Regions from separate parts of the Nonomuraea sp. NPDC049649 genome, predicted to be linked through region 2. Evidence: riboswitches for the same ligand, from Rfam matches in the RefSeq annotation. Region 2 holds a riboswitch; each other region holds the start of a gene.
The links. A riboswitch is a leader RNA that binds a small molecule or an ion and turns the genes downstream of it on or off. The one in region 2 is predicted to bind cyclic di-AMP.
Positions count from the first base shown of each region.

Region 1 (7,439 bases), on a different contig from region 2:
CGGCCGCGATCACCGCGTCCGCCTCCAGGACGGGACGGCCCCCGCTGACGACGGTCACGCGGCCGGGCCCGACGTCGAGGCGCTCGACCGGGGTGGCGGTCCGCACCAGCCCGGCGGGCAGCGGCGCGCGGATCGCCCGGTGCAGTTCGGCGCGCTCGACGATGGCCACCGACCCGACCTCCTGCTGCGCCCCGGCCGCCTCAGTCACGAGCAGCGGCCGCCCGCGCCGGTCGCGCAGCCCGGCCCTTAAGGCGTGAACGCCCTGTTCACGCACGCCTCCGGCCAGCCCCAGCGCGTCGAGGGCGCGGAGCCCGTTCGGCATGATCACGATCCCGGTGCCCGCCTCCCGGAGCTCGGCGCCCCGCTCCAGGAGCGTCACCTCATGACCCGCCCGATGCAGCCCCACGGCCGCCGCCACCCCGCCGAGCCCGCCGCCGACCACCGCGATCCTCATCAGGACCTCCCATTCACTACGATCGTACTACTACGCTCATTGGTAACATGGCCCCATGCCGCCCTCGAACCCGGCCCGCCGCCGCGCCCTCACCGACGCCGCCATCGACCTGCTGGCGTCCTCCGGCGTGCACGGGCTCACCCACCGCGCGGTCGAGAAGGCGGCGCAGCTCCCGCCGGGCACGGCGTCCAACTACTTCCGCAGCCGGGAAGCCCTCCTGATCGCGGTCGCCGAACGCGTCGCCGAACTGCACCACGCCGACACCGGCCACGCCGTCCAACAGCCCGCCACGCTGGCCGAACTCCTGACCGAATCACTGCTCACGGCGGCCACCACCCTGCGCCGCCGCTACCTCGCGATCTTCGAGCTCCGCCTGGAGGCCTCCCGCCGGCCGGCGCTGGCCGCGGTGCTCGCCCGCCTGGAAGGCGGCGCCCTCCAGATCACCGCCGGCCAGCACGACCAACTCGGCCTCACCACCTCCCGCGACAAGATCGCCGCCCTCATCGCGCTCTACTCCGGCGCCCTGTTCACCCTGGTCACCGAGCCCCCGGAGACCGTCACCAGGGAACTCGTCCAGAACCTGGTCGAGGGCATGCTCCACGGCTGCGCCGATCGGGGCTGAAACCTGGACGCTACGGCCCTACCTCCGGGCTGTCTCCTGAAGAGCGGTGAGCAGTCGGTCGAGGACGGGCTGAGCTGCCGAGGTCTCTCTCACGGCCGCGTGGATCGCTCTGGCCGGCTCGGGGCTGCGTACTCTGCGGACGACGACGTCCGGGTGGCGGCCGGTCAGGCCCAGGCGGGGGAGCAGGCTCACGCCGAGGCCGGCGGCGACGAAGCCCTGCGTCGTCGGGTAGTCGTCGCTCTCCACCACGAAGCCGGGACTGAAGCCCGCCGCGGCGCAGCCGTCGAGGATCGGGGTGAGGCAGGGGCCGGGGCGTTCGCCGCGGATCCAGGGCTCGTCGGCGAGGTCCGACAGGTCGAGGACTCGCTGCGCGGCCAGCCGATGGCCGCGGGGCAGGACGGCGCGGTAGGGGTCGTCGAGGAGGTGGACGAGGCGGACGCCGGGGTGGCGGCTGTGGGGGGTGACGACGAGGGCCAGGTCGGCGCGGTCGTGGGCGACATCCGAGAGCGGGTCATCGGTGATGCGCAGGTCGATGCGTACTCCCGGGTGCCGGGCCCGGAAGACGGCGAGGGCCGGGGCCAGGAGTGGGGCGCCGGCTGAGGCGAAGTAGCAGATGGTCAGCCGTCCGGTGCGGCCGGCGCGGAGATCGGCCAGCTCGGTCTCGGCTTCGGCGAGTTGCCGGCTGATCACGGCGGCGTGGTCGGCGAGCAGGCGACCGGCCGCTGTGGGGCGCACGCCCCGGCCGGCGCGTTCCAGGAGTGGCAGGCCGGCCTCCTTTTCCAGGGCGGCCACCTGCTGGCTGATGGCGGACGGGGTGTAGCCGAGGTTGGCCGCCGCGGCGGTCACCGAGCCGCCGGCGACGACCGCGCGGAGGATCTGCATGCGCCGCACGTCGAGCATGAAGAAAAGCTTAACGCAGAGCCAGAATCTTTCACTTGTCCTACCAAGTGGGATGGGGCAGCCTGAACGGCGCCATGCACCATGACTCGGCCTGGCGTAACCCGGGCTTCCGCACACTGTTCACCGCGACCACCCTGAGCCAGCTGGGCGTCAACATCGGCTACGTCGCCGTCCCGCTCGTGGCCGTGTCCGCCTTGGACGCCGGTCCCGGTGAGGTCGGCGTGCTGGCCACGTTGAGCACCGTCGCCTTTCTCCTCATCGGCCTGCCAGCCGGCGCGTGGGTGGATCGGATGCGCCACCGGCGGGTGCTGATCGGCGCGGACCTGGCGCGGTTCGCGCTGTCCGCCTCCGTGCCGCTGGCCTGGTGGGCGGGCTCGCTCACGCTCGGCCAGCTGTACGTGGTCGCCCTGCTGAACGGATGTGCCACGGTCTTCGCTGACGTCGGCGCCCAGAGCACGCTGCCGCGCCTGGTGGGCCGGGACGGGCTGGTCCAGGCGAACTCGGTCATCGTGAGCCTGATCGCCGCCGGGAACGTGGCAGGGCGCGGCGCGGGTGGCGGGCTCGTCCAGCTGCTCACCGCGCCTGTGGCGCTGGCCTGCGCGGCGGTCGGGCATCTCGCGTCGGCGCTCCGGCTCCTGGCTCTGCCCGCCACTCCGGCCGCGCAGGCGGTGGACGGGACGTCTGTGCGGCTGTCCGCGCAGATCAAGCAGGGGGTCCGTCATGTCTTCGACAGCCGCGAGCTGCGGGCGCTCGCGTTCACCGGGACCCTTATCAATCTCGGGTCCTCGATGGCCAACACCATGCTGCCGGTGCTGTTCGTCCGGGAGCTCGGGCTTCCGGCGGGTGCGCTCGGCCTGTTCTGGGCGGCGGGCGGAGCCGGGCTGCTGCTGGGGGCTCGCTGCGCCGGGCCGGTGTCCCGCCGGATCGGGTACGGGCCGACTCTGGGATGGGCCGGGCTCTGCCTGGCGCCCGCGGGGCTGCTGGTGCCGCTCGCCGGTCACGGCCCCTGGCTGTGGGTGGCCGGGGGCGGCTGGCTGCTGGCGATGTTCAAGACCGGCATGGACAACGTCCTCGGGGTGACCATCAGGCAGCGGATGACGCCGGATGACCTGCTCGGGCGGATGAACGCGACCTTCCGCTTCGTCCTGACGGGCGCGCTCGCGGTCGGCGCCGCCGCGGCGGGGGTGATCGGCGAGGTGGCCGGCGCCCGCGCCGCGCTCTGGACCGGGGGCGTCTTCCTGGCGATCGCCTTCCTCCCGGTCTTTCTGTCGCCCGTACGCGTGCTGCGCGAACCGCCGGTCACGGTGGCCGCGCCCCAGCGGGCGTGAGGCGGGGCTCGCCGGTCTTGCTCACGCCGGTACGCGGGCTGCGGGAGCCTCTAGCGGGTGCGGGCGGTCGCCCAGTCCAGGAGGGCCTGGGCGGTCTGGAAACGGCGGCCGGAGTCCGTCTCGCCGAGGATGACGCCGATCACGCGGTTGCCGTCGCGTTCGCCGGCGAAGGAGAGGGTGTAGCCGGCCGCTCGGGTGAAGCCGGTCTTGACGCCGACGGCGCCGGGGTTGGCGAGGAGGCGGTTGGTGTTCTTCCAGGAGTACGGGCCGTGCTCGGGGGTGGCCTTGAGCGTGTAGAAGCGGGTGGAGGTGATCTCCTTGAGTGCCTCGTTGTCCAGGACCGCCTTGGCGAGGGTGGCCTGGTCGCGGGCGGTGGAGTGGCCGCCGCCCCCGTAGGGCATGCCGTCGGCGTTGACGTACTGGGTGCCGGTCATGCCGAGTTCGGCGGCGGTGGCGTTCATCTTGGCGACGAAGGCGGGGACGCCGGGGCCGTAGGTGCGGGCGAGCGCGTGGGCGGCGTCGGCGCCCGAGGGGAGCATCAGGGCGTGGAGCACGTCCTCGACGGTGAGGGTGTCGCCGGCGCGCAGGTGCGCGACCGCCGCGCCGCCCTGGGCCGCGTATCGGACGTCCTCGTCGCTGATCGTGAGCTTGTCCGTGGGCTTGGCCTGCTTGAGTACGGTGTACGCGGTCATCGCCTTGGTGAGGCTGGCGACCGGCCTGCGCAGGTCGGCCTCCTTGCTCAGGTGCACCTGGCCGGTGTCGGCGTCCACCAGGTACGCGGCCTCGCCGAGGACGGCCGGGGCCTTGACGGCGGGCTTGTGCTGCTGGACGGCGGCCGCGGGCGCGGAGTCGGCGGCCTGGGCGGCGCCGGCGCCGGCGGTCGCGGCGCCCGCGGCGACGGCGAATCCGAGCAGGGCATGGCTGAGCCGGTGAGTGAGACGCATGAAGGAGTTGCTCCTAGCTTCCATGCCGCCTGCCGGGTTAGCTGACGGGTTCGGGCGTGGAAGTGCCCTACGGCGTGCGTGCGCCGATTCACCCCGGTGGAAAGAGAGAGTGGGTCCCCGGCTCCGCGAAGATGGCGGATTAGGCGGCCGCGCGAGAGGGCGCGGTCCGGGCAATGAACGGCAGCGGTCAAACCACCACTGCAAGCTCCAAAACTACCCAAAGGCCACAAATCGGTCAAGGGGCTGTCTCGGATCCGTCACGAAAGGTTCGTGATCGTGCCGTACCGGCACAAGGATCGGCTCCCCGGGGAAGTTCTGCACGTCAGGGGTGCCGCGCCGGTTCTGCCGCGCGGCACGCGCCGTCACCTAGTGAGGACACCGATATGCAACCCCGTCTCGACCTGAGGGCCAGCGCGCTCGGCGCGAAGATCGCCAAACGGATGCACAGCGTGGTCCTGGCCATCCACCAATCCCCGTTGCCCCAGACCACCCAGGACCTGGTGATGCTGCGCGCCAGCCAGATCAACGGATGCGGATTCTGCATCGACTACCACACCAAGGACGCCACGGCCGCGGGGGAGACCCAGGCCCGGCTCCACCTGGTCGCGGCCTGGCGGGAGTCGACCGTGTTCACCGAGGCCGAGCGGGCCGCGCTGGCCCTCACCGAGGAGGGCACCCGGCTCGCCGACGCCCACACCGGCGTGTCCGACGAGACGTGGGAGCAGGCGCGCCGGCACTACGACGAGGACCAGCTGGTGGCGCTCGTCTCCCTGATCGCCATGATCAACGCGAACAACCGGCTCAACGTGATCGTGCGCAACCCTGGAGGCTCCTACGAGCCCGGCGTGTTCTCCGGCCTGGCGAACTAGCCGGCCCCCGCCGCGGACAGGTCCGTCTGTACGGAGTCGAGCGGGATGGGCGTGAACATCGGCGGCTCCTCCTCGGGGGTGAGCGCCGTCGGCCCGTAGATCCAGTCGATGAAGGAGTAGTCGTGGACGTCGCGGGCCCGCAGGATCGCGTTGCGCTGGAGACGGGGGAGTCCGTCCAGGTGCCACAGCTCGCCCCAGTCGCGGGCGGTGAGCAGGACGCGCCGGCAGTGCTCGGGACGGACCGCCTCGTACGCGGCGAGCGCGCCCGGCCAGTCGACCGTGCCGTCCGCGGCGCGGCGGGCGGCGACGTGCCGGGCGAGCACCCAGCCGTCCTCGATGGCCATGATCGCGCCCTGCGCCATGTACTGCAGCGGCGGGTGGGCGGCGTCGCCGAGCAGCGCGATGTTGCCGTGCACCCACGTCATGATGGGGTCGCGGTCGAACATCCGCCACCAGCGGTCGCGCCACATCAGCGGGATGCCCTGCCGGACCTCCTCGCAGGCCGCGGCGAAGGCGCCGTCGAGCTCGTCCGGCGTGCCCCAGTCGGCCTCACCCGCGAGCGCCTTGGGCGACTGGAAGACCGCGACCTGGTTGAGCATCTCGCCGCCGCGCAGCCCGTACTGGACGAAATGGCAGCGCGGGCCGATGTGGACCGAGACCTCGCTGAGGTCGACCTCCCGCCCGACCCGCTCGATCGGGATGGCGGCGCGGTAGGCGACGTAGGAGGAGCTCACCGGCTCGTCGTCGGCGAGCAGGCGGCGCGCGACCGAGTGCAGGCCGTCGGCGGCGATGACGATCCGCGCCTCCTCGGCGCGGCCGCCGGCCAGCAGCACCCGGGCGCCGGACGCGGTGTTCTCGTAGCCGGTGGCGCGGGCGTCGGTGACCAGGTCGACGCCCGCCCGGCGGCAGGCGCGCAGGAAGATGCCGTGCAGGTCGCTGCGGTGGATGACCATGTACGGGAAGCCGTACCTGCGTTCCAGGTCGGCCAGGTCGAGCCGGGTGAGTTCGTCGCCGTCGAGGGCGTCGCGCATCACCATGCTCCTGGGCAGCACGCCGAGGCTCTTGGCCTCGTCGAGCAGGCCGTAGTCGTCCAGGATGCGAGTGCAGTTCGGCGCGATCTGGAGACCGGCGCCGACCTCGCCGAACGCGCCGGCCTGCTCCAGCACGCGGACCCGCAGGCCCTCGCGGGCCAGGGCGAAGGCGGCGCTCAGGCCGCCGATGCCGCCGCCGACGATCAGGACGTCCGGCTTCGCGGAGGTGGTCACATCGCTCTCCTCAGTGGCTTCACGCCGGCAGGGCCGGTACGGGCGAGCTGCCGGTCGTGGTCAGGGCGTGTGGGTGGTGGCTCACAGCCGCGCCGGCAGGGCGGGCGCGGGTGAGCTGTCGGTCGTGGTCAGGGTGTGCGGGTGGTGGCTCACAGCCACGCGGGCAGGGCCGGTGCGGGTGAGCCGTCGGTCGTGGTCAGGGCGTGGGGGCGACCTGCCAGGTACGCGGCGATCTCCGGGAGCGGCCCGGCCACGGCGGCGGCGTCGCCCGTACCGGGGAGCTCCCAGCGGTCGCCGGCGGAGGTGAGGGTGACGGCGGGGCCGGGGAGGGCGGCGCGCCGGGCGGCGATGTCGTCGGCGAGCGCGGTCAGGAACCCGGCCGGCAGGTCGGCGAAGGAGACGCCGGCGGCCAGGTCGACGGCGTGCACCAGGACCTCGCGCGAGCGCATCCACGGGATCTCGGTCGCCGGGACCGTGCGGCCCTGGGCGGTGACCACCTGGGCTTGCCACTGCCCGGAGTCCAGGGCGGCGGCCTCCTCGGCGAGCCGGTCGGCCGACGCGCGCAGCCAAGCGGCGAGTTCGGCGGCGGGCTTCGAAGAGCCGGCCTCGATGTCGGCGTTCCGCTGCTCACTTGAGGCGTACATCGGGGTCTCCTCGCCGGTCGCGGCCCAGCGGACCAGGTTGCGCAGCGCGTCGGCGTTGGCCGCCACGTGCGCCACCAGGTGCTTGCGGGTCCAGCCGGGGAGCCCGGAGGGGGCGAGGTACTCCTCCTCGCCCCACCCGGCGACGGTGCCGAGGAACAGCTCGGTGCCGGTCGCGCTCCAGCTCAGCGCGTCCTCGAAGGTACGGCGCATCAGGCCGAGCCCTCCTTGACCACGGTGTTCTCCAAGCGGCCGATGCCCTGGACCTCGGCGACGACCCGCTCGCCGCCGGTCAGGTAGCGCTTGGGGTCGCGGGCGTGGCCGACGCCGCCGGGGGTGCCGGTGGCGATGATGTCGCCCGGGTTGAGCCGTACCACCGTCGAGACGTACTCGACCAGCGCGACCGGGTCGAAGAG
Region 1 is NZ_JBFAOH010000001.1:199,498-206,936, reverse strand. It holds gene AB0J42_RS00960 (FAD-dependent monooxygenase) at 1-454, opposite strand, end outside; gene AB0J42_RS00955 (TetR family transcriptional regulator) at 510-1,076, shown strand; gene AB0J42_RS00950 (LysR substrate-binding domain-containing protein) at 1,095-1,976, opposite strand; gene AB0J42_RS00945 (MFS transporter) at 2,012-3,304, shown strand; gene AB0J42_RS00940 (D-alanyl-D-alanine carboxypeptidase family protein) at 3,355-4,248, opposite strand; cyclic di-AMP (ydaO/yuaA leader) riboswitch at 4,260-4,404, opposite strand; gene AB0J42_RS00935 (carboxymuconolactone decarboxylase family protein) at 4,632-5,117, shown strand; gene AB0J42_RS00930 (FAD-dependent monooxygenase) at 5,114-6,382, opposite strand; gene AB0J42_RS00925 (maleylpyruvate isomerase family mycothiol-dependent enzyme) at 6,532-7,236, opposite strand; gene AB0J42_RS00920 (fumarylacetoacetate hydrolase family protein) at 7,236-7,439, opposite strand, start outside.
Region 1: another riboswitch for cyclic di-AMP. It lies ahead of AB0J42_RS00940 (D-alanyl-D-alanine carboxypeptidase family protein); the one in region 2 lies ahead of AB0J42_RS29765 (CHAP domain-containing protein).

Region 2 (7,439 bases):
TCGTGGTCACGGACGGCGCCGTCCACAAGCACATCCGCAACATCTTCGCCAAACTCGACCTCTCACCCACCGACCGCGTAGACCGCCGGGTGGCCGCCGTCCTCCACTACCTGGAGGCCTGAACCCTCCGATAGCTGATGTCCGTGGGGTGGCCGGGTGATAATGCGGGCGTGGCCGGGTGTTCCAGGCGGGTGGTGCTGCTGCTCGGGGTGGGCGGGCTGGTGGGGCCGGAGCCTCGGCGGCCGGGCTGGACGGTGGCGGGGCCGGGGGATTTCGCGCTGGTGCGGCGGCGGTGGCGGGAGGTGACCGTCGATCGTGCGTACTCGGTGGCAGCGGCGCGGAGGCAGGCGGCCGCGATGGCGCCGAGCGGGCGGGGGCTCTGGAGGGATCTGCCGTATCCGTCGCTGAGTGCCACGCCGGGGCGTTTGCTGGCGATGGCGCGGGCGTATGCCGTGAGCGGGGACGCGCGGTTGCGGGCTGCTGTCGAGGGCGGGATCGACCACTTCCGGGAGCATGTGTACGCGGCGGGTGCGGAGCCGGTGGGGAACTGGTGGCATTGGGAGATCGGGGCCCCGAAGCGGCTTCTGGACGCGGCCCTGCTGATCGGGCTGTCCGGGCGGCCGGGCCGGGCGCTGTGCGAGGCTGTGGATCATTTTGTGCCGCCGCGCCGGTTACATCGCTACGGCGGCACCAGCACGGGCGCCAACCGGGTGGATCTCTGTCTGGTGATGCTGCTGCGGGCGGTGCTCGGCGGGGACGCGGCGCGGGCGGATCTCGCGGTGCGGGCGCTCGCGCCGGTCTTCCGGTACGTGACGGAAGGCGATGGTTTCTACCGGGACGGCTCGTTCATCCAGCATGACGCCGTCCCGTACCAGGGCGGGTACGGGCTGGTGCTGCTGGAGGGGCTGGCCACCATGTTCGCGGTGCTGCGCGGCACCCCGTGGGAGGTCACCGACCCGAACCGGCGGGTGGTGTACGACAGCGTGGCGCGGTCGTTCGCCCCGTTCGTGCACGCCGGGCACGTCATGGATCTGGTCAGCGGCAGGGGGATCGCCCGGGACCCGGAGGGCGGCGCGGTCAGGGGACGCCGCCTGGCCGCGGCGGTCCGGAGGCTGGGCCTCACCGCGACGCCCGAGGAGCGCCGGCGCTGGCGGCGCCTCCTGGACGGCCCCCAGCCCGTGGGGCACCGGCTGTTCCCGATGAGCGCCCGCGCCGTGCACCGGGCACCGGGCTGGTGCGCGGCCCTCAGCATGTCCTCCGACCGGGTCGCCCACTACGAGCACGGCAACGGGGAGAACCTGCGCGGCTGGCACACCGGCTCGGGGATGCTCTATTGGTGGGGCGAGGGCCATGCGAGCCAGTACGCCGACGGGTTCTGGGCCACCGTCGACCCGTACCGGCTGCCCGGCACCACCGTCTCCACCCGGAGGCTGCCCGACGGCGCGGGGGAGGCGTGGGGCGGCGCGCGCCCGCCGTTCCGGTGGGTGGGCGGCGCGACCGACGGCCGTTACGCGACGGTCGGCCAGCATCTGCGCGGGCTGGAGTCCACGGTGGAGGCGTTCAAGTCCTGGTTCTTCCTCGACGACGCCGTGGTCTGCCTGGGCGCGGGCATCACCGGCGGGGACGGGGCGCCGGTGGAGACCGTGGTCGACAACCGGCGCACCGCCGCGCTGCTCACGGCCGACGACGAGGAAGGCTGGGCCCACCTGGCGGGGCACGGCGGCTACGTCGTGCGCGACGGCGGCCCGCTGCACCGCCTCAGGGAGCACCGGGCGGGCGGCGGGATGAGCCGGCCGTACGTGACCGTCTGGCTCGGCCACGGCGTCGACCCGGACGACGCCCGCTACGCCTACCTGCTGCTGCCGAACGCCACCCCGGAGGCGACCAGGGCCCGCGCCGCCGACCGGGGCTGGGCGTGGGTGCTCGCCAACACCGCCCGCCAGCAGGGCGTGCACGTCCCGTCGGCCGGGGTGACGGCGGTCAACTTCTGGCAGCCGGGCTCGGCGGGCCCGCTGTCGGCGTCCGGGCCGTGCGCGGTGCTCGTCACCGAGCGCGGCGACGGCTCGGCCACCGTCACCGTCGCCGACCCCCGCCGCGACCTGGCCGGGGTGACCGTGACCTGGAACCGCCCGGTGGCGGCGGTGACACGCCGCCCGCCCGCGCTGACCGACGCCGGGACGGGCCGGCGGCTTACGCTCACCTTCGGCCCGCTCCCGGAAGCGGCGACGGTCACGGTCCGGCCTCTCGGAAGTGGGCGATCAAGCCCGAAAGGGAAGGAGTACTAGTACCTTCTTCCGGATTGGAGACCCCCGACCGGGAAGACAGTCTTATGAATGGTCTTGATAACTTGTCCGGCGGTGAGCCGGGAAGTCTGGTCGGCAGGTCCTCGTCCGTACGAGTAAAGGATGTCCCCATGCGCGCCCGCGATCTGGTAGCCGACTATCCCGTAGTGACCCTTGATACGCCGGTGCTCGAGGCCGCCCGGCTCATGGCCGAGCAGGACCTGCCCGGCATCATCGTCCGCGGCGACGACCAGCTCACCATCCTGCCCGGCACGGAGACGCTCCGGCTGGCCGTGCCGCGCTACATCATGGACGATCCGGCGCTGTCCCGGGTGGTGGACGAGGGGCACGCCGACAGGTTCCTGGGCTCGCTCGGCAACCGTACGGTCCGCGAGGCGCTGCCGCAGGAGCGGCGGGAGCTGCCGGTCACCGATCCGGACGCGACCGTGGTGGAGCTGGCCGCGCTGATGGCGCGGACCCGGAGCCCGTTGGTGGCGATCGTCGAGCAGGGCCGGTTGCTGGGCGCTGTGACGCTGCAGGCGTTGCTGGACAGGATGCTGGAGACATGACCCCGCTCGCCTGGGCGAGCGTGGCGGTCTTCCTGGTCGCCTACGCGCTGATAGCCACCGAACGGATCCCCCGGGTGGCGGCGGCGCTGGGCGGGGCCGGGGTCATGCTGCTGATCCACGCGACCGACGCTCAGGCGGCGTTCTTCTCCGAGCACTCGGGGATCGACTGGAACGTCATCTTCCTGCTGCTCGGCATGATGACCATCGTCGGGGTGCTGAAGGAGACGGGTGTCTTCGAGTACCTGGCGATCTGGGCGGCCAAACGGGCCCGAGGGCGGCCCTTCCGGCTGATGGTCCTGCTGGTGCTGATCACCGCGGGGGCGTCGGCGCTGCTCGACAACGTGACCACGGTGCTGCTGATCGCGCCGGTGACGTTCCTGGTGTGTGAGCGGCTGGCCGTGTCTCCGGTCCCCTTTCTCATCGCCGAGGCGCTGGCCTCCAACATCGGCGGCGCGTCGACGCTGGTGGGCGACCCGCCGAACATCATCATCGCCAGCCGGGGCGGGCTGAGCTTCAACGACTTCCTCATCCACATGGCGCCGATGGTCATCGTGCTGGTCGGGGTGTTCGTGGTGCTCTGCTGGCTGATGTGGGGGCGGAGGTTCCGGTTCGACCCGGAGCGGGCCGCGGCCGTGATGCTGCTGGACGAGAAGGAGGCGATCGCCGACCGGCGGCTGCTGTGGCAGTCGCTGGCCGTGCTGGCGCTGGTGCTGGCGGCTTTCGTGCTCCACCCGGTGCTGCACTACTCGCCGTCGGTGGTGGCGCTGCTGGGGGCGGGCGTGCTGGTGGCGGCCACCCGGGTGACGGCGCGGGAGTCGCTGGCCGAGGTGGAGTGGCCCACGCTGGTGTTCTTCGCCGGGCTGTTCGTCATGGTGGGCGCGCTCGTCCACACCGGGGTCATCGGGCAGGTCTCCCAGGCCGCCGTCAACGCGACGGCGGGCCGGATGGAGGTGGCCACGATGGGCCTGCTGGGCGGTTCGGCCGTGGTGTCGGCGATCGTGGACAACATCCCGTACGTGGCCACCATGAGCCCGATCGTGGAGCACCTGGTGGCGGCGCACGGCGGCGAGCTGGCGCAGGTGCTGTGGTGGGCGCTCGCGTTCGGGGCCGACCTGGGCGGCAACGCGACGGCGGTGGGGGCGGCGGCCAACGTGGTCGTGCTGGGGATCGCGGCGCGCAACGGCACGCCGATCAGCTTCTGGGAGTTCACCAAGTACGGGTTGATCGTCACGGTGGTCACGGTGACGCTGGTGGCCCCGTATCTGTGGTTCCGATACCTGTAGAAACCCCTGTCAAGGTAAAGTTTTTTCTCTGAAACCCCTACGGCACAAGGGTTTCCGAGCCGGGGGCCCTGGGGCGACTTGCCCTGCTCCTTGCGCGACGATTACCTTCAGGTACATCGATGGCACGCGCTTGAACAGCGCTTTCAGTTAGAACCTGGCGCGTTGCCGATGTATTGCCGAGACCGCGCCCGCGGGTCAACGCGGGGCGGCCGCCGAATCCGCTCTCTGGCGGAACCGGGGACCCACCTTTCTCTGGGGTGAATCGGTCTTTCCTCACTGGGATCGCACCGTAGGGCACTTCCACGCCCGAACCCGACAGCTAACCCGGTAGGCGGCATGGAAGCTAGGAGCAATTCCCAGACATGGTCAAGCAGATCTTCAACCGCATGCCCGCGACCGCCTCCCGTTACGCCGTCGGCGCGGCCCTGGCGCTGGGCGTCGCGCTCGCCGGGGGCTCGGCCGCCGCGGTCACCACCGACGGGGCCACCCAGCCGCAGCCGGTCGCCCAGCAGCAGAACAAGGCCGAGACGGCAGAGAAGGCCAGCGCCGTGAGCGCCCAGACGGTCCTGCGGGTCGCCGAGTCGCAGATCGGCGTCAAGGAGAACGCCGCGGGCGGCGGCACCCCGTTCCACGAGTGGTACATGAAGTCCCCGCGTGCCCTCGAGACCCTGGCCCGGGACGGCGGCGGCACCCCCTCGCTGTACGCCAACGCCCCCTGGTGCGACATGTTCGTGTCCTGGGTCGGCGAGCAGTCCGGCGCCCGCCACACCATCGGCTGGGACGCCTACACCGTCACCCACGCCAAGTGGTTCAAGGACAACGGCCGCTGGGGCACCCAGGCCAGGCCCGGCGCGGTCGTCTTCTTCGACTGGGGCGGCAGCAAGAACATCAGCGCCATCGACCACGTCGGCCTGGTGAAGAAGGACAACGGCGACGGCACGATCACCACGATCGAGGGCAACACCGGCAACGGCAAGGTCGAGGAGCGTGTCCGGCCGGTCTCCCAGATCGTCGGCTACGGCTACCCCGAGTACGCCGACGCCTGAGCGACGGCCTCCCCACAGCGATCCGGTCAGGGTTTCCTGGCCGGATCGTTGTCGTCTTCGGTAGAGGCTGTCCAGACTTTCGGATGCGGCGCCCGGACATGATCGTCTTCTAGCGTTGCCCGCATGACTCAGACCGCGGCCCCGCCCCGGGTGCAGGAGCTGGACGTGATGCGCGGCTTCGCGCTCGGCGGCATCCTGGTGGCCAACATCGGCTACCTCGCCGATCCCGCCCACATGATGGCCGGGGTCACCGCCGTGCACGCGCCCGGCGGGCCGGTGGAGTTCGCCGTGACGGCGCTGGTCCTGACCAAGTTCTACGTGATCTTCTCGTTCCTGTTCGGCTACTCCTTCACCCTGCAGCTGCGGGCCGCCGAGCGGGCGGGGGCGAGCGTGCGGGCCAGGACCGTCAGGCGCTGCCTGGCGCTCTTCGTCATCGGCGTGCTGCACGGGCTGCTGTTCTGGGCGGGTGACATCCTCACCCTGTACGCGATGCTCGGCCTGGTGCTGCTCGGGCTCCGCGGCCTGCGGCCGAGGACCGCTGTCATCACCGGCTGCGCGATCGTCGGCGCGGTGGCGCTGCTCATGCTGGCGCTGGCGGGGCTGACCGCGCCGGCCCCGGAGAGTGCTGAGCTCGCGCCGGACCCGGCGGCGGGGGAGCGGGCGCTGGACCTGGTCACCGGCGGGCCGCTCGGCTACCTCACGTTCCAGATCGAGAACTATCCGGGGTACGCGGCCGGGATCTGGGCCTTCCAGGGGCCGGCCGCGCTGGCGATGTTCCTGTTCGGGCTGGCGGCGGGCAAGTCGCGGCTGCTGGAGGACCCGGAGCGCTACACCCGCCTGCTGCCGCGCGTGCAGGGGATCGGCTTCGGCGCAGGCCTTCCCGCCGCGGCCCTGTTCGCCTGGACCTACGGCGGGCCGGACGCCGCCTTCCTGGCCGGGACGGCGCTCAACACGGTCGCCTCCATCCCGCTCGCCGCCGCGTACGTGGCCACGCTGCTGCGGGTGACCCGCCGCCTGCCCGCCGTGGGCCGCGCCCTCGCCCCGGCCGGGCGGGCCGCCGCCTCCAACTACCTGGGGCAGTCCGTCCTGCTGTGTCTCGTCTTCACCGGGTACGGGCTCGCCCTCGCCGGCAGCCTGCCGCCGCCGGCGGTCATGGGCGTGGCGGCCGTGGTCTACGCCGTCCTGCTCCGGCTCAGCGCCGTCTGGCTCCGCACCCACCGGTACGGCCCGGTCGAGTACGTGCTGCGCCGGGTGACCAACGGCCGCTGATTCACGCGCCCAGGTCCCTGGCCAGGGTGTCCAGGCGGGCGGCGAGCGAGTCCAGCTCGTGGTCGCCGTGGACGTCGCGCACCTCGCGGTGGCGTGCCAGCACCAGTGCGCCCTGCCGGTCGGCCTGCTCCTCCGGCATGACGACGCACTCGCCCCGGACCAGGACGAGAGCCGCGTCCTGGTCCTGGGAGTCGACGAGCTTGCGCACGGCTGAACGGTCGATGAGTCGCATACGCCCCCGGCTGCCCCACGCCCCCCGCTCGAAACGAGTGTGGCGTCCATCACCGGGAAAATCCGGGCTTGCTGTTGTACGTTCGGAAAGTCCGGCTTGATCTATCCACGAAAGCGACGCATGAGCGACAGCGATGCCGCACAGTCGGCCTGGGCCCGGGTCGACACCACCGTCCCCCACTCCGCCCGCGTCTGGGACTTCCTGCTGGGCGGAAAGGACCACTTTCCCGTCGACCGCGAGGTCGGCGAGACCCTGCTGAGGGTGTTCCCCGACTTCGCGATGGTCGCCCGGCTGCAGCGCGAGTTCCTGGTCCGTGCGGTCCGGTACCTGGCGGGCGAGGCCGGGATCCGCCAGTTCCTCGACATCGGCACTGGCCTGCCCACCGCCGGCAACACCCACGAGGTCGCCCAGTCGATCGCGCCCGAGTCGCGCGTCGTGTACGTGGACAACGACCCCATCGTGCTCGTGCACGCCCGCGCGCTGCTCACCAGCGCGCCGGAGGGCGCCACCGACTACCTCGACGCCGACGTCCGCGACCCCGGCACGATCCTCACCGGGGCCGCCCGCACCCTCGACTTCACCCGGCCCGTCGCCGTCATGATGCTCAGCATCGCCGGGCAGATGACCGACGCCGACAACCCGTATGGCGTCGTCGAACGCCTGCTCGCCCCGCTGGCCTCCGGCAGCTACCTGGTGCTGAGCGACGGCACCAACACCAACCCCGCCCTCATCGACGCGGTCACCAACTACAACAAGAA
Region 2 is NZ_JBFAOH010000034.1:16,006-23,444, reverse strand. It holds gene AB0J42_RS29785 (response regulator transcription factor) at 1-122, shown strand, start outside; gene AB0J42_RS29780 (polysaccharide lyase 8 family protein) at 171-2,285, shown strand; gene AB0J42_RS29775 (CBS domain-containing protein) at 2,414-2,851, shown strand; gene AB0J42_RS29770 (ArsB/NhaD family transporter) at 2,848-4,134, shown strand; cyclic di-AMP (ydaO/yuaA leader) riboswitch at 4,335-4,483, shown strand; gene AB0J42_RS29765 (CHAP domain-containing protein) at 4,497-5,180, shown strand; gene AB0J42_RS29760 (DUF418 domain-containing protein) at 5,304-6,449, shown strand; gene AB0J42_RS29755 (hypothetical protein) at 6,451-6,657, opposite strand; gene AB0J42_RS29750 (SAM-dependent methyltransferase) at 6,802-7,439, shown strand, end outside.

Region 3 (7,439 bases), on a different contig from region 2:
CCGGGTGGTGTTCCCGACGCTGCGGCCGGTCAACGTGATCGTGCTGGTGATCACGGTGATCGAGGCGCTGCGCGCGTTCGACATCGTCTACGCGATCAACAAGGGCAGGAACGGGCTCGAACTGCTGTCGGTGCTGGTCACCGAGAACATCGTGGGCGAGGCCAGCCGGATCGGGTTCGGCTCGGCCATCGCGGTGATCCTGCTGGTGATCTCGCTCGGGTTCATCGTCACCTACCTGTCGCAGCTGTTCAAGGAGGAGCGATGACCGCGGCGACGTCGACCGGGCGCAGGGTCCGGCCGCTGCGCTGGCTGCTCCACGTGTTCCTGGCGCTGGTGGCGCTGGGGTGGCTGCTGCCGCTCCTGCTGGCCGTGTACGCGTCGCTCCGCCCGTACGAGGAGACCGCCCGGCTGGGCTACTTCTCGCTGCCCGAGGAGCTGACGCTGGGCTACTACGGGCAGGCGTGGAGCCAGGCCGAGCTGCCCCGCTACTACCTGAACACGCTCATCATCGTGATCCCGGCGCTGGTGCTGACGCTGTTCCTGGCCTCGTTCGTCGCGTTCGCGATCGCGCGGGCGCGGGTGCCGGGCCGCAAGACGCTGCTCATCGTGTTCACCGCGGGCAACCTGCTGCCGCCGCAGGTGCTCATCACCCCGCTCTACTCGCTCTACATCCTCATCCCGCTGCCCGCGTGGCTGTCGGACTCGCAGTCGCTGTACGACTCGTACCTGGGGCTGATCCTGATCCACGTGGCGTTCCAGTTCGGGTTCTGCGTGTTCGTCATGGCGAACTTCATGCGCACCATCCCCGAGGAGATCACCGAGGCGGCGCTGGTGGACGGGGCGAGCCTGTGGCGCCGCTACTGGAAGCTGACGCTGCCGCTCTGCCGGCCGGTGCTGGCGGCGCTGGCCACGCTCCAGTTCACCTGGATGTACAACGACTTCCTGTGGGCGCTGGTGCTCATGGTGTCGGGTGACAAGCTGCCGGTCACCTCGGCGCTGAACAACCTGCGCGGCCAGTTCTTCACCGACTACAACCTGCTGGCGGCCGGTTCGGTGCTGGTGGCGCTGCCGACGCTGATCGTGTTCCAGCTGCTGCACAAGCAGTTCGTGGCCGGGCTGACGCTCGGCTCGACGAAGGGGTGAGCTCAGAGCAGGGCGTGGAAGCGGGCGGCGACCCGGTCCCAGGACCATTCGCGGACCACCCAGTCGCGGCCGGCCTCGCCCATCTTCCGCGCCTGCTCGGGGCGGGTCAGCAGCTCGATGACCGCCCGGGCCACGGCGCCGGTGTCGCGGCCGTCGACGACCAGGCCGGTCTCGCCGTCCCGTACCGCCTCGGGAGCGCCGCCCGAACGGCCGGCCACGACCGGCAGGCCGGTCGCCGCCGCCTCCAGGAACACGATGCCGAGCCCCTCCACGTCGATCCCGCCCCACCGGGTGCGGCACGGCATGGCGAAGACGTCGGCGGCGGCGTAGTAGCCGGGCAGGTCGGCGGCCGGGACGGTGCCGGTGACGACGATCGACGGATGGCCGCCAGCCAGCCTCTCCAGTTTGCGCCGGTGCGGGCCGCCGCCGACCAGGAGCAGCACCGCGTCCGGCACCGCGCCGAGCACCGCGGGCCAGGCCCTGATGAGCCGGTCCTGGCCCTTCCGCGGCACCAGCCTGGACACGCACGCCACCACCGGCCGGCCCGCCAGCCCCAGCTCCGCCTTGGCCGCCTGCGGGTGGAACTGGTCGGGGTCGACGCCGGGCGCGAGCCGTACCAGCTTGTCGTCGCCGATCGCGGCGGCCAGCCGGGCGCGCGTGTACTCGCCCAGGTAGGTGACCGCGTCGGCGTGCGCGCCGATGCGGCGCAGCACGGCGCGGAAGCCGGGCGCGGCCGCCCAGGACGCCTCGTGGCCGTGGGTGAGCATCACCACGCGCCGCGCGCCCGCGGCGCGCAGGCGGGGCGCGAGCAGGCCGAGCGGGGCCGCCGCGCCGAACACGACGGTCTCCGCGCGGTGCTCGGCGACCAGCCGGGCCGCCGTACGGGCGACTGAGGGCACGGGCAGCATGAGCCGTCCCGGGTGGCGGACGACCGGGTACGGCTGACGGCGGTCGAACTCGGCGCAACCGGGCCAGCCGGGGGCGTAGACGGCCACGTCGGGGGTGCGCAGGGCCAGCCCGTGCACGAACGACTGGATGCCGCCCGGGCGGGGCGGGAAGTCGTTGGTGACGAAGACGACGCGGGTCACGGTCCTGGGACGCCGTTCAGCTCCGCCCAGGCGCGGGCCAGGGCGATCCGCTGCGGTGCCGTGGGATGGGAGGCATAGAGCACATATTCCACGGCATCGGGCGACAAGTCGGAAATATTGGCTGTTGCCAGGCGTTTCTGCATCGCCGCGAACGTGACCGGGTCCCGGGTCAGGTCCAGGGCGTGGACGTCGGCCCTGGCCTCGATCTGACGGCTGACGAGGTTCTGCGCGGGGCCGGACAGAAACGTCGCCAGCGTCATCAAGCCCATGATCGCGCCCGCCGCGCGCCAGTCGGCGATCGACGCCACCCCGGCCCGCCTGCGGACCCTGCCGAAGACCAGGTACAGCAGGATCGCGCCGAACGCGGCCCCCAGCGCGCCGATGAGCGTCCCGTACAGGACGTCGTTCTCCTTCGCGTGGCCCAGCTCGTGCGCCACCACCAGCTCGACCTCGGGCTCCGGCGCCTTCAGCAGGTTGTCGTAGACCACGATGCGGCGGGTGGCGCCGAACCCGGAGACGTAGGCGTTCAGCGCGGTGGTGCGGCGGGAGGCGTCGGCCACCAGCACGTCCTCCACCGGCACCCCGTCGCGCTCGGCCATCGCCAGCAGGCTGGTGCGCAGCGGGCCGTCCGGCATGGAGCGGAAGTCGTTGAACACCGGCTCGAACACCACGGGGTAGACGAACGAGGCGGCCACGGTGAGCGCGAACGCCCCCGCCGCCGCCGGGATCCACCAGCGGCGGAACCGCCGGGCCAGCGCCACCACCGCCAGGATCATGCCGCCCAGCAGCGCCGTGCTGATGCCGATGCGCTTGAGCCGGTCGCCCGTCCACGACACCCAGTCCTGCGTGGACAGGCCGTAGTCGCGCAGCACCGTCTCGAACCAGACGCCGAGCGGCCAGCGCAGCGCCTCCTCGATCACTGTGAGCAGGAGCACCCCCAGCAGCACCCGCACCCACCACGGCCCGCGCAGCACCCCGAGAACCTTGGCGCCCAGCGGGGTGGCGACCAGCAGCCCGGCGAACACGAGCGTCAGCCCGAGCGACAGATAGCTCGGCACGCTGGTGGCCGCGTCGAACGCCTGAGAGCGGGCGATCTGCTCAGCGGTGAAGTCCCCCTCGGGACCCGCCGCCGCCACAGGCGTCCCCGCCAGCGCCTCCCACGGCGTCGTCAGCCCCACCACGGCGACGATCACACCCCCGAGCACGGCCGCGGCCACCCCGGCCCACCGCACCTCCCGGGAGCTTCCCTCCGACACCTCCCGCCCGGACTCCCCCGCCGACGGCTCACGGTCATGGCCCGGCCGCGCCTCCTCTTCGGACGTCCGCTCGTCCGCGGTGCCGTTCCTGTCCTCGCCGTCGTCCACTTCTCGTCCTCTCACCCCAGCCGCTGCCCGATGCTAGCCGCCCCGCGCCCGGTTGACCCTCACACGGTGAGAGCCCCTACAACGACAGGGACGAGGACCACCCGAGGGGACGACATGAACACGGACGAACTGGCCTTCTTCACCACGCCGGGCCCGATGACCAGGCTCGAAGCGGAGACCGGCCTCCCCGGCGACGCCGCCGGGCTCTGCGCGATCAGTCAGGGCTTGATCGTTCACGAGTTCCTGGCGGACCAGTACGGCGTCCAGGACGTCGACGCCCGCCGCGAGGAGGTGGAGAACCGCTCGGCGGCCGAGATGGCCGCCCGGATCCGCCGCCTCGACCCACGCGGCCTGGCCGAGCCCCGGCCCCCGGCGCTGCGCATGATCGGCAACTGCCGGCATTTCAGCGTGCTCACGGTCGCGCTGCTGCGCCGGGCGGGAATCCCGGCGCGGGCGCGGGCGGGCTTCGCCGGCTATTTCGGCGAGGGCTGGGTCGACCACTGGATCGTGGAGCGCTGGGACGCCGACGCACATCGCTGGAAGCGTACGGACGCGCAGCTCGACGAGAGACAGACGGAGCTGTTCAAGATCGGCTTCGATCCGTACGACCTGCCGGAGGGCGCGTTCCTGACCGGCGGCGAGGCGTGGCTGCGCTGCCGGAGCGGCCTGGAGGACCCGGAGCGGTTCGGCCTGGGAGAGATGCGCGGCGCGTGGTTCGTGGCGGGCAACGTGGTCCGCGACCTGGCCGCGCTGAACAAGGTCGAGCTGCTGCCCTGGGACGTCTGGGGGATGATCGACACTCCCGTGGACGCCGGGGATCCCCGGGCGGCGCTCGTCGACGAGATCGCCGAGGCGGTCACGTCCGGCGATCTCGCCCGGTGCCGCCGCCTGTACGAGCGCGACGAGGTCCGGGTCGGGCGGACCGTGCGCAGCCACCGCTACCAGCGGGACGTCCACCTCGTATAGCAGCGCGAAGGCCCCGCCCCCGGGAAGGGACGGGGCCTTCGCGGCCGGTCACAGGCCGGGACGGACCGCGCCGGCGAATGACGCCTTGCGCCATCCGCTCACCTTCTCGACGCGCACGGTCTTGCCCGTGCTCGGCGAGTGGATCATCTTGCCCTTGCCGACGTACATGCCCACATGGCCGAGCCCGCGGAAGAACATCAGGTCGCCTGGCTGCAGGTTCTTGTAGGAGACCTTCTTCTTGATGCGTGCGAACTGGCTGTACGTCACGCGCGGGATCTTCACTCCGGCCTTCTTCCAGGCGAACTGGACGAGGCCTGAGCAGTCGAAGGCGTGCGGCCCGGTGGCCCCGTACCGGTACGGGTCACCGATCTGTTTCTTGGCCACCGCGACGGCCTTGAGGGCCTTCATCTTCTGCCGTGCCGCCTTGGTCTGCTTCTTGGACGTGGCGGCCTCGACGGTCTTCACCGTCGTCTCCGCTTCCGCCGGTGCGGATTCGGAGGGGCCGTTCACCGTCTCGGCCTGCGCCGCCGGGACGTGGAGGCCCAGGCCTCCGGCCGTCACGGCAACGGTGAGCGCTGCGCCACGCAGGGCAAGGCGGGACAGACGGGGGTTCTGCGACGAGGTTGACAGGATTGCTCCTTGACTCTTCCACGAACGCCTACCGGGTTAGCTGACGGATTCGGGCCTGGAAGTCGCCCTACGGCGCGCGATGCGCCGACTCACCCCTAGATCCCGCCCTGAAATGGCGGGATCTGGTGGTTCCCCGGCTCCATGCCTCCTGGCTGCATGGATTCGGCAGGTCACCGCCCCGGATCAGAGGTGTCTACGGGTACGGCGGTGACCGCGGATGTGATCGCGACGGGCATGGGATGTCCGCCGCGGGCCAGAAATTACGCCGGAAGGCATGAACTGGCAAAGGGAGGGTCAACAGGTAATGATCTGACAAGAGGGTTGTAAACCCGGCAGCCCCAGCTGGAACTGGGGCCTCGTTACCCTAATGTGACCATACTCACACTTGTGCCCTGACAGCCAGTCAGGTCCCATGTGTCACACAAGTCACAGGAGTTTCAGCTGTTCAGGGGCGTACGGCGCCGACGAGACGGCGCCCGTACGAGGAAAGTGAGACGAGTTTCACCACGTCACCGGTCTGCGGGGCGTGCACGATCCGGCCCTCGCCGGCGTAGATGCTCACGTGCCCCAGCCCCTCGCTGAAGATCAGGTCACCGGGCTGGAGCGCGTCCAGCGACACCCTCCGGTTCGCGCCCCAGGCCCACTGCTGCCACGTCGTGCGCGGCAGGGACACGCCCGCGGCGCGCCAGGCGGCCTGCGTCAGGCCCGAGCAGTCCCAGCCGCCGGGGCCGGTGCCGCCGAACTGGTAGGGCTTGCCGATCTGCGCGAAGGCGAAGTTCAGCACGCTCACGGCGTTCCCGGAGGCGGAGCCGGTGTACTTGATGCCGGTGCTGTGCGGGTTGCCGGGGCGGTAGGCGCCCAGGCGGTCGAGAAGCTTCTTCTGCTGGGCGATCAGCTTCTCGATCTCGGAGCGCTCCTTCTTGATCTTGTCGCGCTCGCGGTCGGCCTCGCCCAGCGCCTTCTGGGCCTTGTCGCGCTCGGCCTTGAGCCCGCGGTTCTCCCGGTCGAAGGCCGCCAGCAGGCCGGCGCGCTCGGCACTCAGCTGCCCGGTCAGCGCCATCTTGTAGAGCAGGTCGTCCGGGCGTTCGCTGGTGAGCAGGGCCGGCAGCGAGGTCAGGTCGCTGCCCATCTTGTAGCCGTCGACCGCCATCGTGACGACCTGGTTGCGCAGCTCCGCGACGGTGGCCACCTTGCGCCGGTAGTTGGTGTTCAGCTTGTCGTAGCGCTTCTTGGCGGTCTTGTAGTTCTCCGTGGCCGTGTTGTAGCGGTCGACGACCTTGTCGGCCCGGTCGTTGAGCTTTTCGAGCTTGGCCTTGGCCTGGGCGACCGTGGGCTGCGGATCGGCGGCCACTCCTCCCGCCGGGACGATGCTCAGCCCGATCGCAAGACCTGCGGCCAACGACGCCCGGCCCAACCTCACAGCCCGCCTCCCGAGGGGATTAGATTCTGGGGCGAAATAGTACAGAAGTAACAGGTGAGGTCTCACCTAAACGCTGATTTGTAATCTAGGCGCGGCCTAGCCTGCGCAGCAGCAAAGATGACGGAACGGGTCTGGCGCCCATCCTGCGGACCGATTCGGCCACCTCGCGGTCGGTGGAGACCACCGCCACGGCCCGGCCCGGCGGCTCGGCCCGGACCAGCTGGCGGATCAGGTCGTCGGCGATCTCCCCGGGCGCGCTGAACAGCACCCGGACCCCGCGCGGCGCGACCACCTGCACCGGCGCGTTCAGCTCGGCGCCGTCGAAGACCACCGTCACCTCGACCCTGGTCTGCGCGACCAGCCCGCCGAGCCCGGTCATCAGGCGGTTGCGCTGGTCGGCCAGGGTGAGGGTGCCGTAGCCGGTCTTGGTCACGTTGTAGCCGTCGATGATCAGGTGGATCTGCGGCAGGGCGAGGAGCTGGTCGAGCAGCTGCGGGTCGTCGTCGGCCAGCGCGCGGGCCGGCACCCCCCGTACGCTCGGCGACTCCCCGGCGACGGCCGCCACCGAGTCGGCGGGCCGGGAGATGGTGGTGGGCAGCGCCAGCTCCCTGCGCAGCCCTGCGGAGGCGTCCTGCAGCGCGTCGAGCAGCACCCGGATGCGGGAGTCTTCTATGCTGCGGCCCTCACGGGCGGCCCGGCGCGAGGTTTCGAGCTGCTTCTCCGTGGCGGCCAGGCGCTCGCGCAGCCGGCGCAGCTCGGTCTCGCCGGCGTTCCCGGCCGCCGCGGCCGCGGCCTGGGCCTCCTCGGCGGCCCGCTCCATCGCCTCCG
Region 3 is NZ_JBFAOH010000020.1:10,405-17,843, forward strand. It holds gene AB0J42_RS23635 (sugar ABC transporter permease) at 1-265, shown strand, start outside; gene AB0J42_RS23640 (carbohydrate ABC transporter permease) at 262-1,143, shown strand; gene AB0J42_RS23645 (glycosyltransferase family 4 protein) at 1,146-2,231, opposite strand; gene AB0J42_RS23650 (M48 family metallopeptidase) at 2,228-3,595, opposite strand; gene AB0J42_RS23655 (transglutaminase-like domain-containing protein) at 3,710-4,561, shown strand; gene AB0J42_RS23660 (C40 family peptidase) at 4,610-5,122, opposite strand; cyclic di-AMP (ydaO/yuaA leader) riboswitch at 5,202-5,369, opposite strand; gene AB0J42_RS23665 (NlpC/P60 family protein) at 5,637-6,590, opposite strand; gene AB0J42_RS23670 (NYN domain-containing protein) at 6,697-7,439, opposite strand, start outside.
Region 3: another riboswitch for cyclic di-AMP. It lies ahead of AB0J42_RS23660 (C40 family peptidase); the one in region 2 lies ahead of AB0J42_RS29765 (CHAP domain-containing protein).

Region 4 (7,439 bases), on a different contig from region 2:
AGCGCCGCTACGTCGAGACGTGGACGCTGCTGAGCGTGATCGTCACCGCCACCGAGCAGGTGCGGGTCTTCCCGGACGTGGCCAGCCTGCCGATGCGGCAGCCCGCCGTGCTCGCCAAGGCGGCGGCCAGCCTCGACCTGCTCAGCGGCGGCCGGGTGGAGCTGGGGCTGGGCGCGGGCGCGTTCTGGGACGCGATCGAGGCGTACGGGGGAGCGCGGCGCACCCCGGGCGAGGCGATCGGCGCGCTGGAGGAGGCCGTGGCGGTCGTCAGGGCGATCTGGAGCGGCGAGCGCAACCTGCGGTTCGACGGCGAGCACTACCGGCTCAAGGGCGCCCAGGCGGGCCCGGAGCCCGCGCACCCGATGGAGATCTGGCTCGGCGTCGGCGGGCCGCGGGCGCTGGCGCTCACCGGCAGGGCGGCCGACGGGTGGTTGCCGTCCTCGACGTGGGCGCCGCCGGAGCGGCTGCCGGAGCTGCACGCGCGCATCGACGAGGCCGCCGAGGAGGCGGGCAGGAAGCCGCGGGACGTGCGCCGGCTCTACAACGTCAACGGCACGATCACCGGCGGCGCGAGCGAGGGCTTCCTCAAGGGCCCGGCGGACCAGTGGGTGGACGAGCTGACCGACCTGGCGGTGGGCTACGGGATGGACACGTTCATCCTGTGGCCGGAGGGCGACCAGCGGGAGCAGCTGACCAGGTTCGCCGAGGAGGTCGTGCCGGAGGTGCGCCGCCTGGTGGCGGCCGAGCGCGCCGGCTGACAAGACTGGATTCGTGACCGGCGGCGAGAGCACACTGGAACGATGATCCCGAGCAACTGGTACAACATCGTTCCCGATCTGCCCGCGCCGCCGCCTCCGCCGCTCCACCCGGCGACGCGGGAGCCGATCGGTCCCGATGACCTGGCGCCGCTGTTCCCGATGGAGCTCATCGGTCAGGAGGTCAGCCAGGAGCGGTTCGTGCCCATCCCACAGGAGGTGCTCGACGTCTACCGGCTGTGGCGGCCGACCCCGCTGATGCGGGCCCGCAGGCTGGAGAAGTCGCTGGGCACGCCGGCCCGCATCTACTACAAGTACGAGGGCGTCTCCCCGGCCGGTTCGCACAAGCCGAACACGGCCGTCCCTCAGGCGTACTACAACGCCAAGGAGGGCGTCCGCAGGCTCACCACCGAGACGGGCGCCGGTCAGTGGGGCAGCTCGCTGGCCTTCGCCTGCGCCCAGTTCGGCCTGGAGTGCGAGATCTGGATGGTGCGCGCCTCGTACGACCAGAAGCCGTACCGTTCGGGGCTGATGCGGGTGTACGGGGCGACCGTGCACGCGAGCCCGTCACCCGTGACGCAGGCCGGCAGCAAGGTGCTGGCCGGAAACCCGGATTCGCCGGGCAGCCTGGGTATCGCGATCAGCGAGGCGGTCGAGGCCGCCGCGTCGGCCGACGACACCCGCTACGCGCTCGGGTCGGTGCTCAACCACGTCCTGCTGCACCAGACGGTGATCGGCGAGGAGGCGCTGGCGCAGCTGGAGGAGATGCCGGACGTGATCGTCGGCTGCACCGGCGGCGGCTCGAACTTCGGCGGCCTGGTCTTCCCGTTCCTGCGCGAGAAGCTGGCGGGGAAGATCGACCCGGTCATCCGGGCGGTCGAGCCGGAGGCGTGCCCGTCGTTCACCCGCGGCCGCTACGCCTACGACTTCGGCGACACGGCGGGACTCACCCCGCTGATGAAGATGCACACGCTCGGCCACGACTTCGTGCCGGACCCGATCCACGCGGGCGGGCTGCGATATCACGGCATGTCGCCGCTGCTGTCGCACATGTACGAGCTGGGCATGTTCGAGGCGGTCACCCGCTCGCAGACGGAGTGCTTCGAGGCGGGGGTCCGTTTCGCCAGGACCGAGGGCATCCTGCCCGCGCCGGAGCCGACGCACGCGCTGGCCGAGACCATCGCGGAGGCGCTGCGCTGCAAGGAGAGCGGTGAGGAGAAGGTGATCCTGACGGCGCTCTGCGGGCACGGCCACTTCGACCTGTCGGCGTACGAGCGTTACCTGTCGGGCGAGATGGAGGACTTCGCGCTGCCGCAGGAGCGCATCGACGAGGCCCTGGACGGCCTGCCGGTGTGAGTGAGGACGCGCCGCCCGCGCCGCGGGCGGCGCGTTCCGTCAGTTGGCGTTGGGGCGCTTGCCGTGGTTGGCCTTCTTCTTCTTGCGTGCTTTCGCTTTGCGGGCGCGCTTGGCCATCCGCTCATCCTCTCGAAGGTCGGTGTACGGGGTCGGACGGAACGTCAATCCCCATCGGACCTCCGGAACAACCTCACAATCCTCAACATTTTCATGTCATAATTTGGTGGAATCTGTTGGAAGGGGTGGGGGAGTGCTCGCACAGCAGCGTCAGCAGGCGATCCTCGAACGCGTGCGCAGCCAGGGTGCTGTCCGGGTGGCCGACCTCGTACGCGAGCTCGGCGTCTCCGACATGACCATCCGCCGCGACCTCGAGGTGCTCGCCGACCGGGGGCTGCTGGAGAAGGTGCACGGCGGCGCCACCGCGATCGGCCCCGGCTCCACCGAGGAGCCCGGCTTCACCGCCAAGTCGGCCAGGCAGCAGCAGGAGAAGGAGGTGATCGCGCGCCGCGCGGCCCAGCTCGTGCGCCCCGGCACCGCGGTCGCCCTGTCGGCCGGCACCACCACGTGGCAGCTGGCGCACCACCTCATCGGCGTGCCCGAGCTCACCGTGATCACCAACTCGATCCCGGTCGCCGAGGTCTTCCACCGCAACCCCCGCGCCGACCGCACGGTCGTGCTCACGGGCGGCGTGCGCACGCCCTCCGACGCGCTCGTCGGCCCGGTCGCGGTGGCCGCGATCCGCCGCCTGCACGTCGACACGCTCTTCCTCGGCGTGCACGGCATGAGCGTGCGCGCCGGATTCACCACACCGAACCTGCTGGAGTCCGAGACCGACCGGGAGCTGATCGCCGCCGCGAGCCGGCTCGTGGTGCCGGCCGACCACACCAAGTGGAACACCGTCGGCATCAGCACCATCGCCGAGCTGTCGGAGGCCGACGTGGTGATCAGCGACGCGGGGCTGCCGGAGGAGGCGCGCAGGGAGCTGGCCGACAGGGCCGGAGAATTGATCATCACGGAGGGGGCGGCGTGAAGCGAACCATCACCCAGCTGGCCGACGGCCGGGACATCATCTACTTCGACCGCGACGACGGCGCCGACCGCGGCGCGGTCGACAAGCGGCCGCTCGACCCCCGGCCGCCGGCGTCGGAGCTGCGCTACGACCCGCTGACGGAGGAGTGGATCGCGATCGCCGGTCACCGGCAGACCCGGACGTTCCTGCCGCCGCCCGACGAGTGCCCGCTCTGCCCGTCGACGGACACGCGGGCGTCGGAGATTCCGGCGTACGACTACGACGTGGTGGTGTTCGAGAACCGCTTCCCCTCCTTCTCCGGAAATTTCGGGACTTATGAGGATGTCGGCGGCCTGAGCGAGGTCCGCCCCGGTGTGGGGCGGTGCGAGGTGGTCTGCTTCACCTCGGCACACGACTCGTCGTTCTCCCAGCTCTCCGACGACCAGGTGGAGCTGGTCATGGAGGCCTGGGCCGACCGTACGGCCGAGCTGTCCGCGCTGGAGGGCGTCGAGCAGGTCTTCTGCTTCGAGAACCGGGGCGAGGAGATCGGCATCACGCTCTTCCACCCCCACGGGCAGATCTACGCGTACCCGTACGTGACGCCCCGCACCAAGCTGCAGCTCGGCGCGGCGCGGCGGTACGCCGGGCGTAAGCCGGGGCGCAACCTGTTCGCGGACGTGCTGGCCGCCGAGCGGGAGGCCGGGGAGCGGGTGGTGGCGGCCAACGAGCTGTGGACGGCGTTCGTGCCGGCGGCCGCGCGCTGGCCGTTCGAGGTGCACCTCTACCCGCACCGGCAGGTGCCCGACCTGGCCGCGCTGACCGGGGCCGAGCGTGCCGCGTTCGCCCCGCTCTACACCTCGGTGCTGCGCGCCCTGGACGGCCTGTTCGGGGTGCCCATGCCGTACATCTCGGCCTGGCACCAGGCGCCGGTCCGGCAGGACCGCGAGCTGGCCTACCTGCACCTGGAGCTGTTCAGCATCCGGCGGGCGCCGGGCAAGCTGAAGTATCTGGCGGGCTCGGAGTCGGCCATGGGCGCGTTCGTCAACGACGTGCTGCCGGAGGAGGCCGCGCGCATGATTCGATCACAGGTAGATCACTAAAAGATTTCCATTTAGGTGGCATTACTCGTGATCTACCACTACTATCCCTTTCCAGCACGGCCTTAATCCGCCGTGCGGACATGCCTAATCCCGGGCGAGTGGCCCGGGAGCCGGGGACCCACCGCACCTGGGGTGAATCCACTTCGGTGGTAGGGAGCGCTCCCGTGCCCGAACCCGTCAGCTAACCCGGCAGGCAGAGGGAGAGGACCTTATTACGTGGCGGCAGCGTCCCCCGCGCACCGTGCCATGGGTTGGATCACCGCTGCGGCGGTGATGTTCACCCCATTCCTGACGACGTTCGTGACGGCGGCGCCCGCCGCCGCGGAGCCCAAGCCCACCGAGGCGCAGCTCCGCAAAGAGCTGAAGCAGCTCAACACGAAAGTCGACAAGCTGATCGAGCGCTACAACCTCAAGCGCGTCGAGCTGGCCGAGGCCCGCAAGAAGGCCGAGGCGGCCGAGGAGCGGCTGGCCACGGCCGAGAAGACGCTCGCCGCCGCCGAGGACCGGGTGGCCGAGCTGGCCCAGCTCCAGTACCAGAACGGCGGAGGCATGCGGCTTCCCAGCATGATGACGCTGCCCGACGGGCGCAGCGTCGCCCTGCTGGAGCAGCTCACCGCCGAGCAGCAGGCCCAGGTCGCCAAGGTGGCCAAGGCCCGCGACGAGCGCAAGAGGGCGGCCGACGAGGCCGCGGCGCTGGCCGAGGAGATCGCGGCCGACGCCGCCGAGGTGGCCGGTCAGCGCAAGGAGGCCGAGGGCGTCATCAAGGACATCCAGAAGAAACTGGAGGACCTGGTGCCGTTCGCCACCGGCCGCCGCTCCGACGGCACCTGGGCGCCGCAGCTCCCGTCAGGCCCCGACAACATCACGCCGCGCACCCGGCTGATGAAGACCGAGATCGCCAAGAACTTCGCCCTGCCGTACACCGTGGGCTGCTTCCGGTCCGGATCGAGCGGCGAGCACCCGCTGGGCCGGGCCTGTGACTTCATGATGAGCGTCGGCGGCACCATGCCGACGCCGGCCAACTCGGCGCTCGGCGACCGCATCGCCGACTGGGCCATCAAGAACCGCGCCAAGCTGGGCGTGAAGTACGTGATCTGGAAGCAGCGCATCAACCACGGCTCGGGCTGGCGCGGCATGTCCGACCGCGGCAGCATCACCGAGAACCACTACGACCACGTCCACATCTCGATGCACTGACGTGGCGGCCTACCCGCCCGTTCCGGGCCATACGGCACAATGCCCCTGTGAAGACCTCTTCGCTCGCCGCGGGCGCGGCCGTGGTGTTCGTGGTGACCGCGTTCGTCGTGGACGGGCGAGGGCTGGTGGCGTTCCTCTGCGTGATGGCGCTGCTCTGCCTGGCCGCGTCGTTCTTCCTGGACCGCCGCGGCTCCTGACCCCGTCAGGCGCCGGCGTGGAAGAGCGCCCAGACGGCCTTGCCGCCGCGCGCCAGCGGGTCCCAGCCCCAGCACTGGCTGTAGGTCTCCACGATGTAGAGCCCGCGGCCGTTCTCGGAGATGAAGTCGGGCTCCTTGCGCCGCGGCACGTCGTCGCTGGGGTCGGTGACGGCCAGCAGCACGTGGGGGTCCACCCGCATCAGCAGCAGGGTGATCTCGTGCGCGCCGTGCGCGTACACGCCGTATCTGACGGCGTTCGTCACCAGCTCGGAGACCACCAGGGCCGCGTCGTCGCCCAGCTCTGACAGACCCCAGCGGTCGAGCGTCGAACGGGTGACGTCCCTGGCCGTCTTGACCGAGTCGGCCTGAAAGGGGAGGGGACACGCGGTGGTGTACGGCTTGGCCGAAGTGAGCAACTGGTCGAAGCCCATCTCACGCTTGATCTGAAGACAGTCGGCCACGGCCAGAGGGTCCTCCACCATCCCGCCGTAACCTCCCAGTTGCCATCGCCCTAGTGCAAGTTTTGCCCAGAATGCACTAAGCCATCATGGGTCACGAGCGGGGGCCGCTGCAAGACCCGAATGCACGTGCAGGTGCAATGTGCACCAGCATGGGGGGTGGTCGCGCGGAGTTCCAAATCGGACACCGGGCTGAGACCTTGTCATACCAGGCGATGTGGTGTCACTGTGTGGGGCGGACGCTTGATAGGAGGCAGAGTGACGCAGAACCAACCGGGTTCCGGCCCTACGGCGCTGCGCATCCTTCTGGGCTCCCAACTCCGCAGACTGAGGGAGAGCAAGGGCGTCAGCCGCGAGGAGGCGGGGCACCTCATCAGGGGCTCCGAGTCCAAGATCAGCCGCATGGAGCTCGGCCGGGTCGGCTTCAAGGAGCGGGACGTCGCGGATCTGCTGACGCTGTACGGGGTCACCGACGACGAGGCGCGCGAGGCCGTGCTCGACCTGGTGGCCAGCGCGAACGAGCCCGGCTGGTGGCACCGCTTCAACGACATCCTCCCCACCTGGTTCCAGGCGTACGTCGGCCTCGAGGAGGCCGCCACCCGGATCAGGACGTACGAGGTCCAGTTCGTCCCGGGGCTGCTGCAGACCAAGGAGTACGCGCGCGCGGTCGTCACGGCCGGATCGGCCGGGCTCTCGCCCGAGGAGATCTCCCGCCGGGTCGACCTGCGGCTGGAGCGCCAGCGGATGTTCGACAGGCCCGACAGTCCCGTCTTCTGGGCGGTGATCGACGAGGCCGCGCTGCGCCGGCCCATCGGCGGCGCCGAGGTGATGCGGGCCCAGATCGAGCACCTGATCGACCTCATGCGCCAGCCGAGCATCACGATCCAGGTCATGCCGTTCAGCTTCGGCGGGCACAGCGCGGAAGGCGGCGCGTTCACCATCCTGCGCTTCGCGGACACCGAGCTGCCCGACGTGATCTACGTCGAACAGCTCGCCAGCGCTCTCTACCTGGACAAGCGCGAGGACGTAGATCGCTACACGGAGGTCATGGAGCGGCTGTGCGCCGTCAGCACCACACCTGACGAGACGGTGGAGCTGCTACGCGCCATCGCGGATGAGTTCTGAGAGCTACCGCGTCTGCCCTAGACTGACCGTTGGCGCTTGGAGCCGCCGTAGCGGAGCATGCCCCAGCGTCGATTACGTGGGCGCGGCGCGCGAGCCGTACCGAAATGGACGTGCCCGCGAACACTCTGAAGTTTGATCAAGGAGACCACCCCGTGAAGACCGCTGTCGAGGAGCTCAGCCCGACCAGGGTGAAGCTCACTGTCGAGGTGCCGTTCGACGAGCTGCGCCCGAGCATGGATGCG
Region 4 is NZ_JBFAOH010000069.1:1,944-9,382, forward strand. It holds gene AB0J42_RS36595 (LLM class flavin-dependent oxidoreductase) at 1-758, shown strand, start outside; gene AB0J42_RS36600 (TrpB-like pyridoxal phosphate-dependent enzyme) at 801-2,111, shown strand; gene AB0J42_RS36605 (hypothetical protein) at 2,151-2,276, opposite strand; gene AB0J42_RS36610 (DeoR/GlpR family DNA-binding transcription regulator) at 2,362-3,141, shown strand; gene galT (galactose-1-phosphate uridylyltransferase) at 3,138-4,220, shown strand; cyclic di-AMP (ydaO/yuaA leader) riboswitch at 4,292-4,430, shown strand; gene AB0J42_RS36620 (hypothetical protein) at 4,467-5,417, shown strand; gene AB0J42_RS36625 (hypothetical protein) at 5,465-5,614, shown strand; gene AB0J42_RS36630 (ATP-binding protein) at 5,620-6,096, opposite strand; gene AB0J42_RS36635 (helix-turn-helix transcriptional regulator) at 6,331-7,197, shown strand; gene tig (trigger factor) at 7,350-7,439, shown strand, end outside.
Region 4: another riboswitch for cyclic di-AMP. It lies ahead of AB0J42_RS36620 (hypothetical protein); the one in region 2 lies ahead of AB0J42_RS29765 (CHAP domain-containing protein).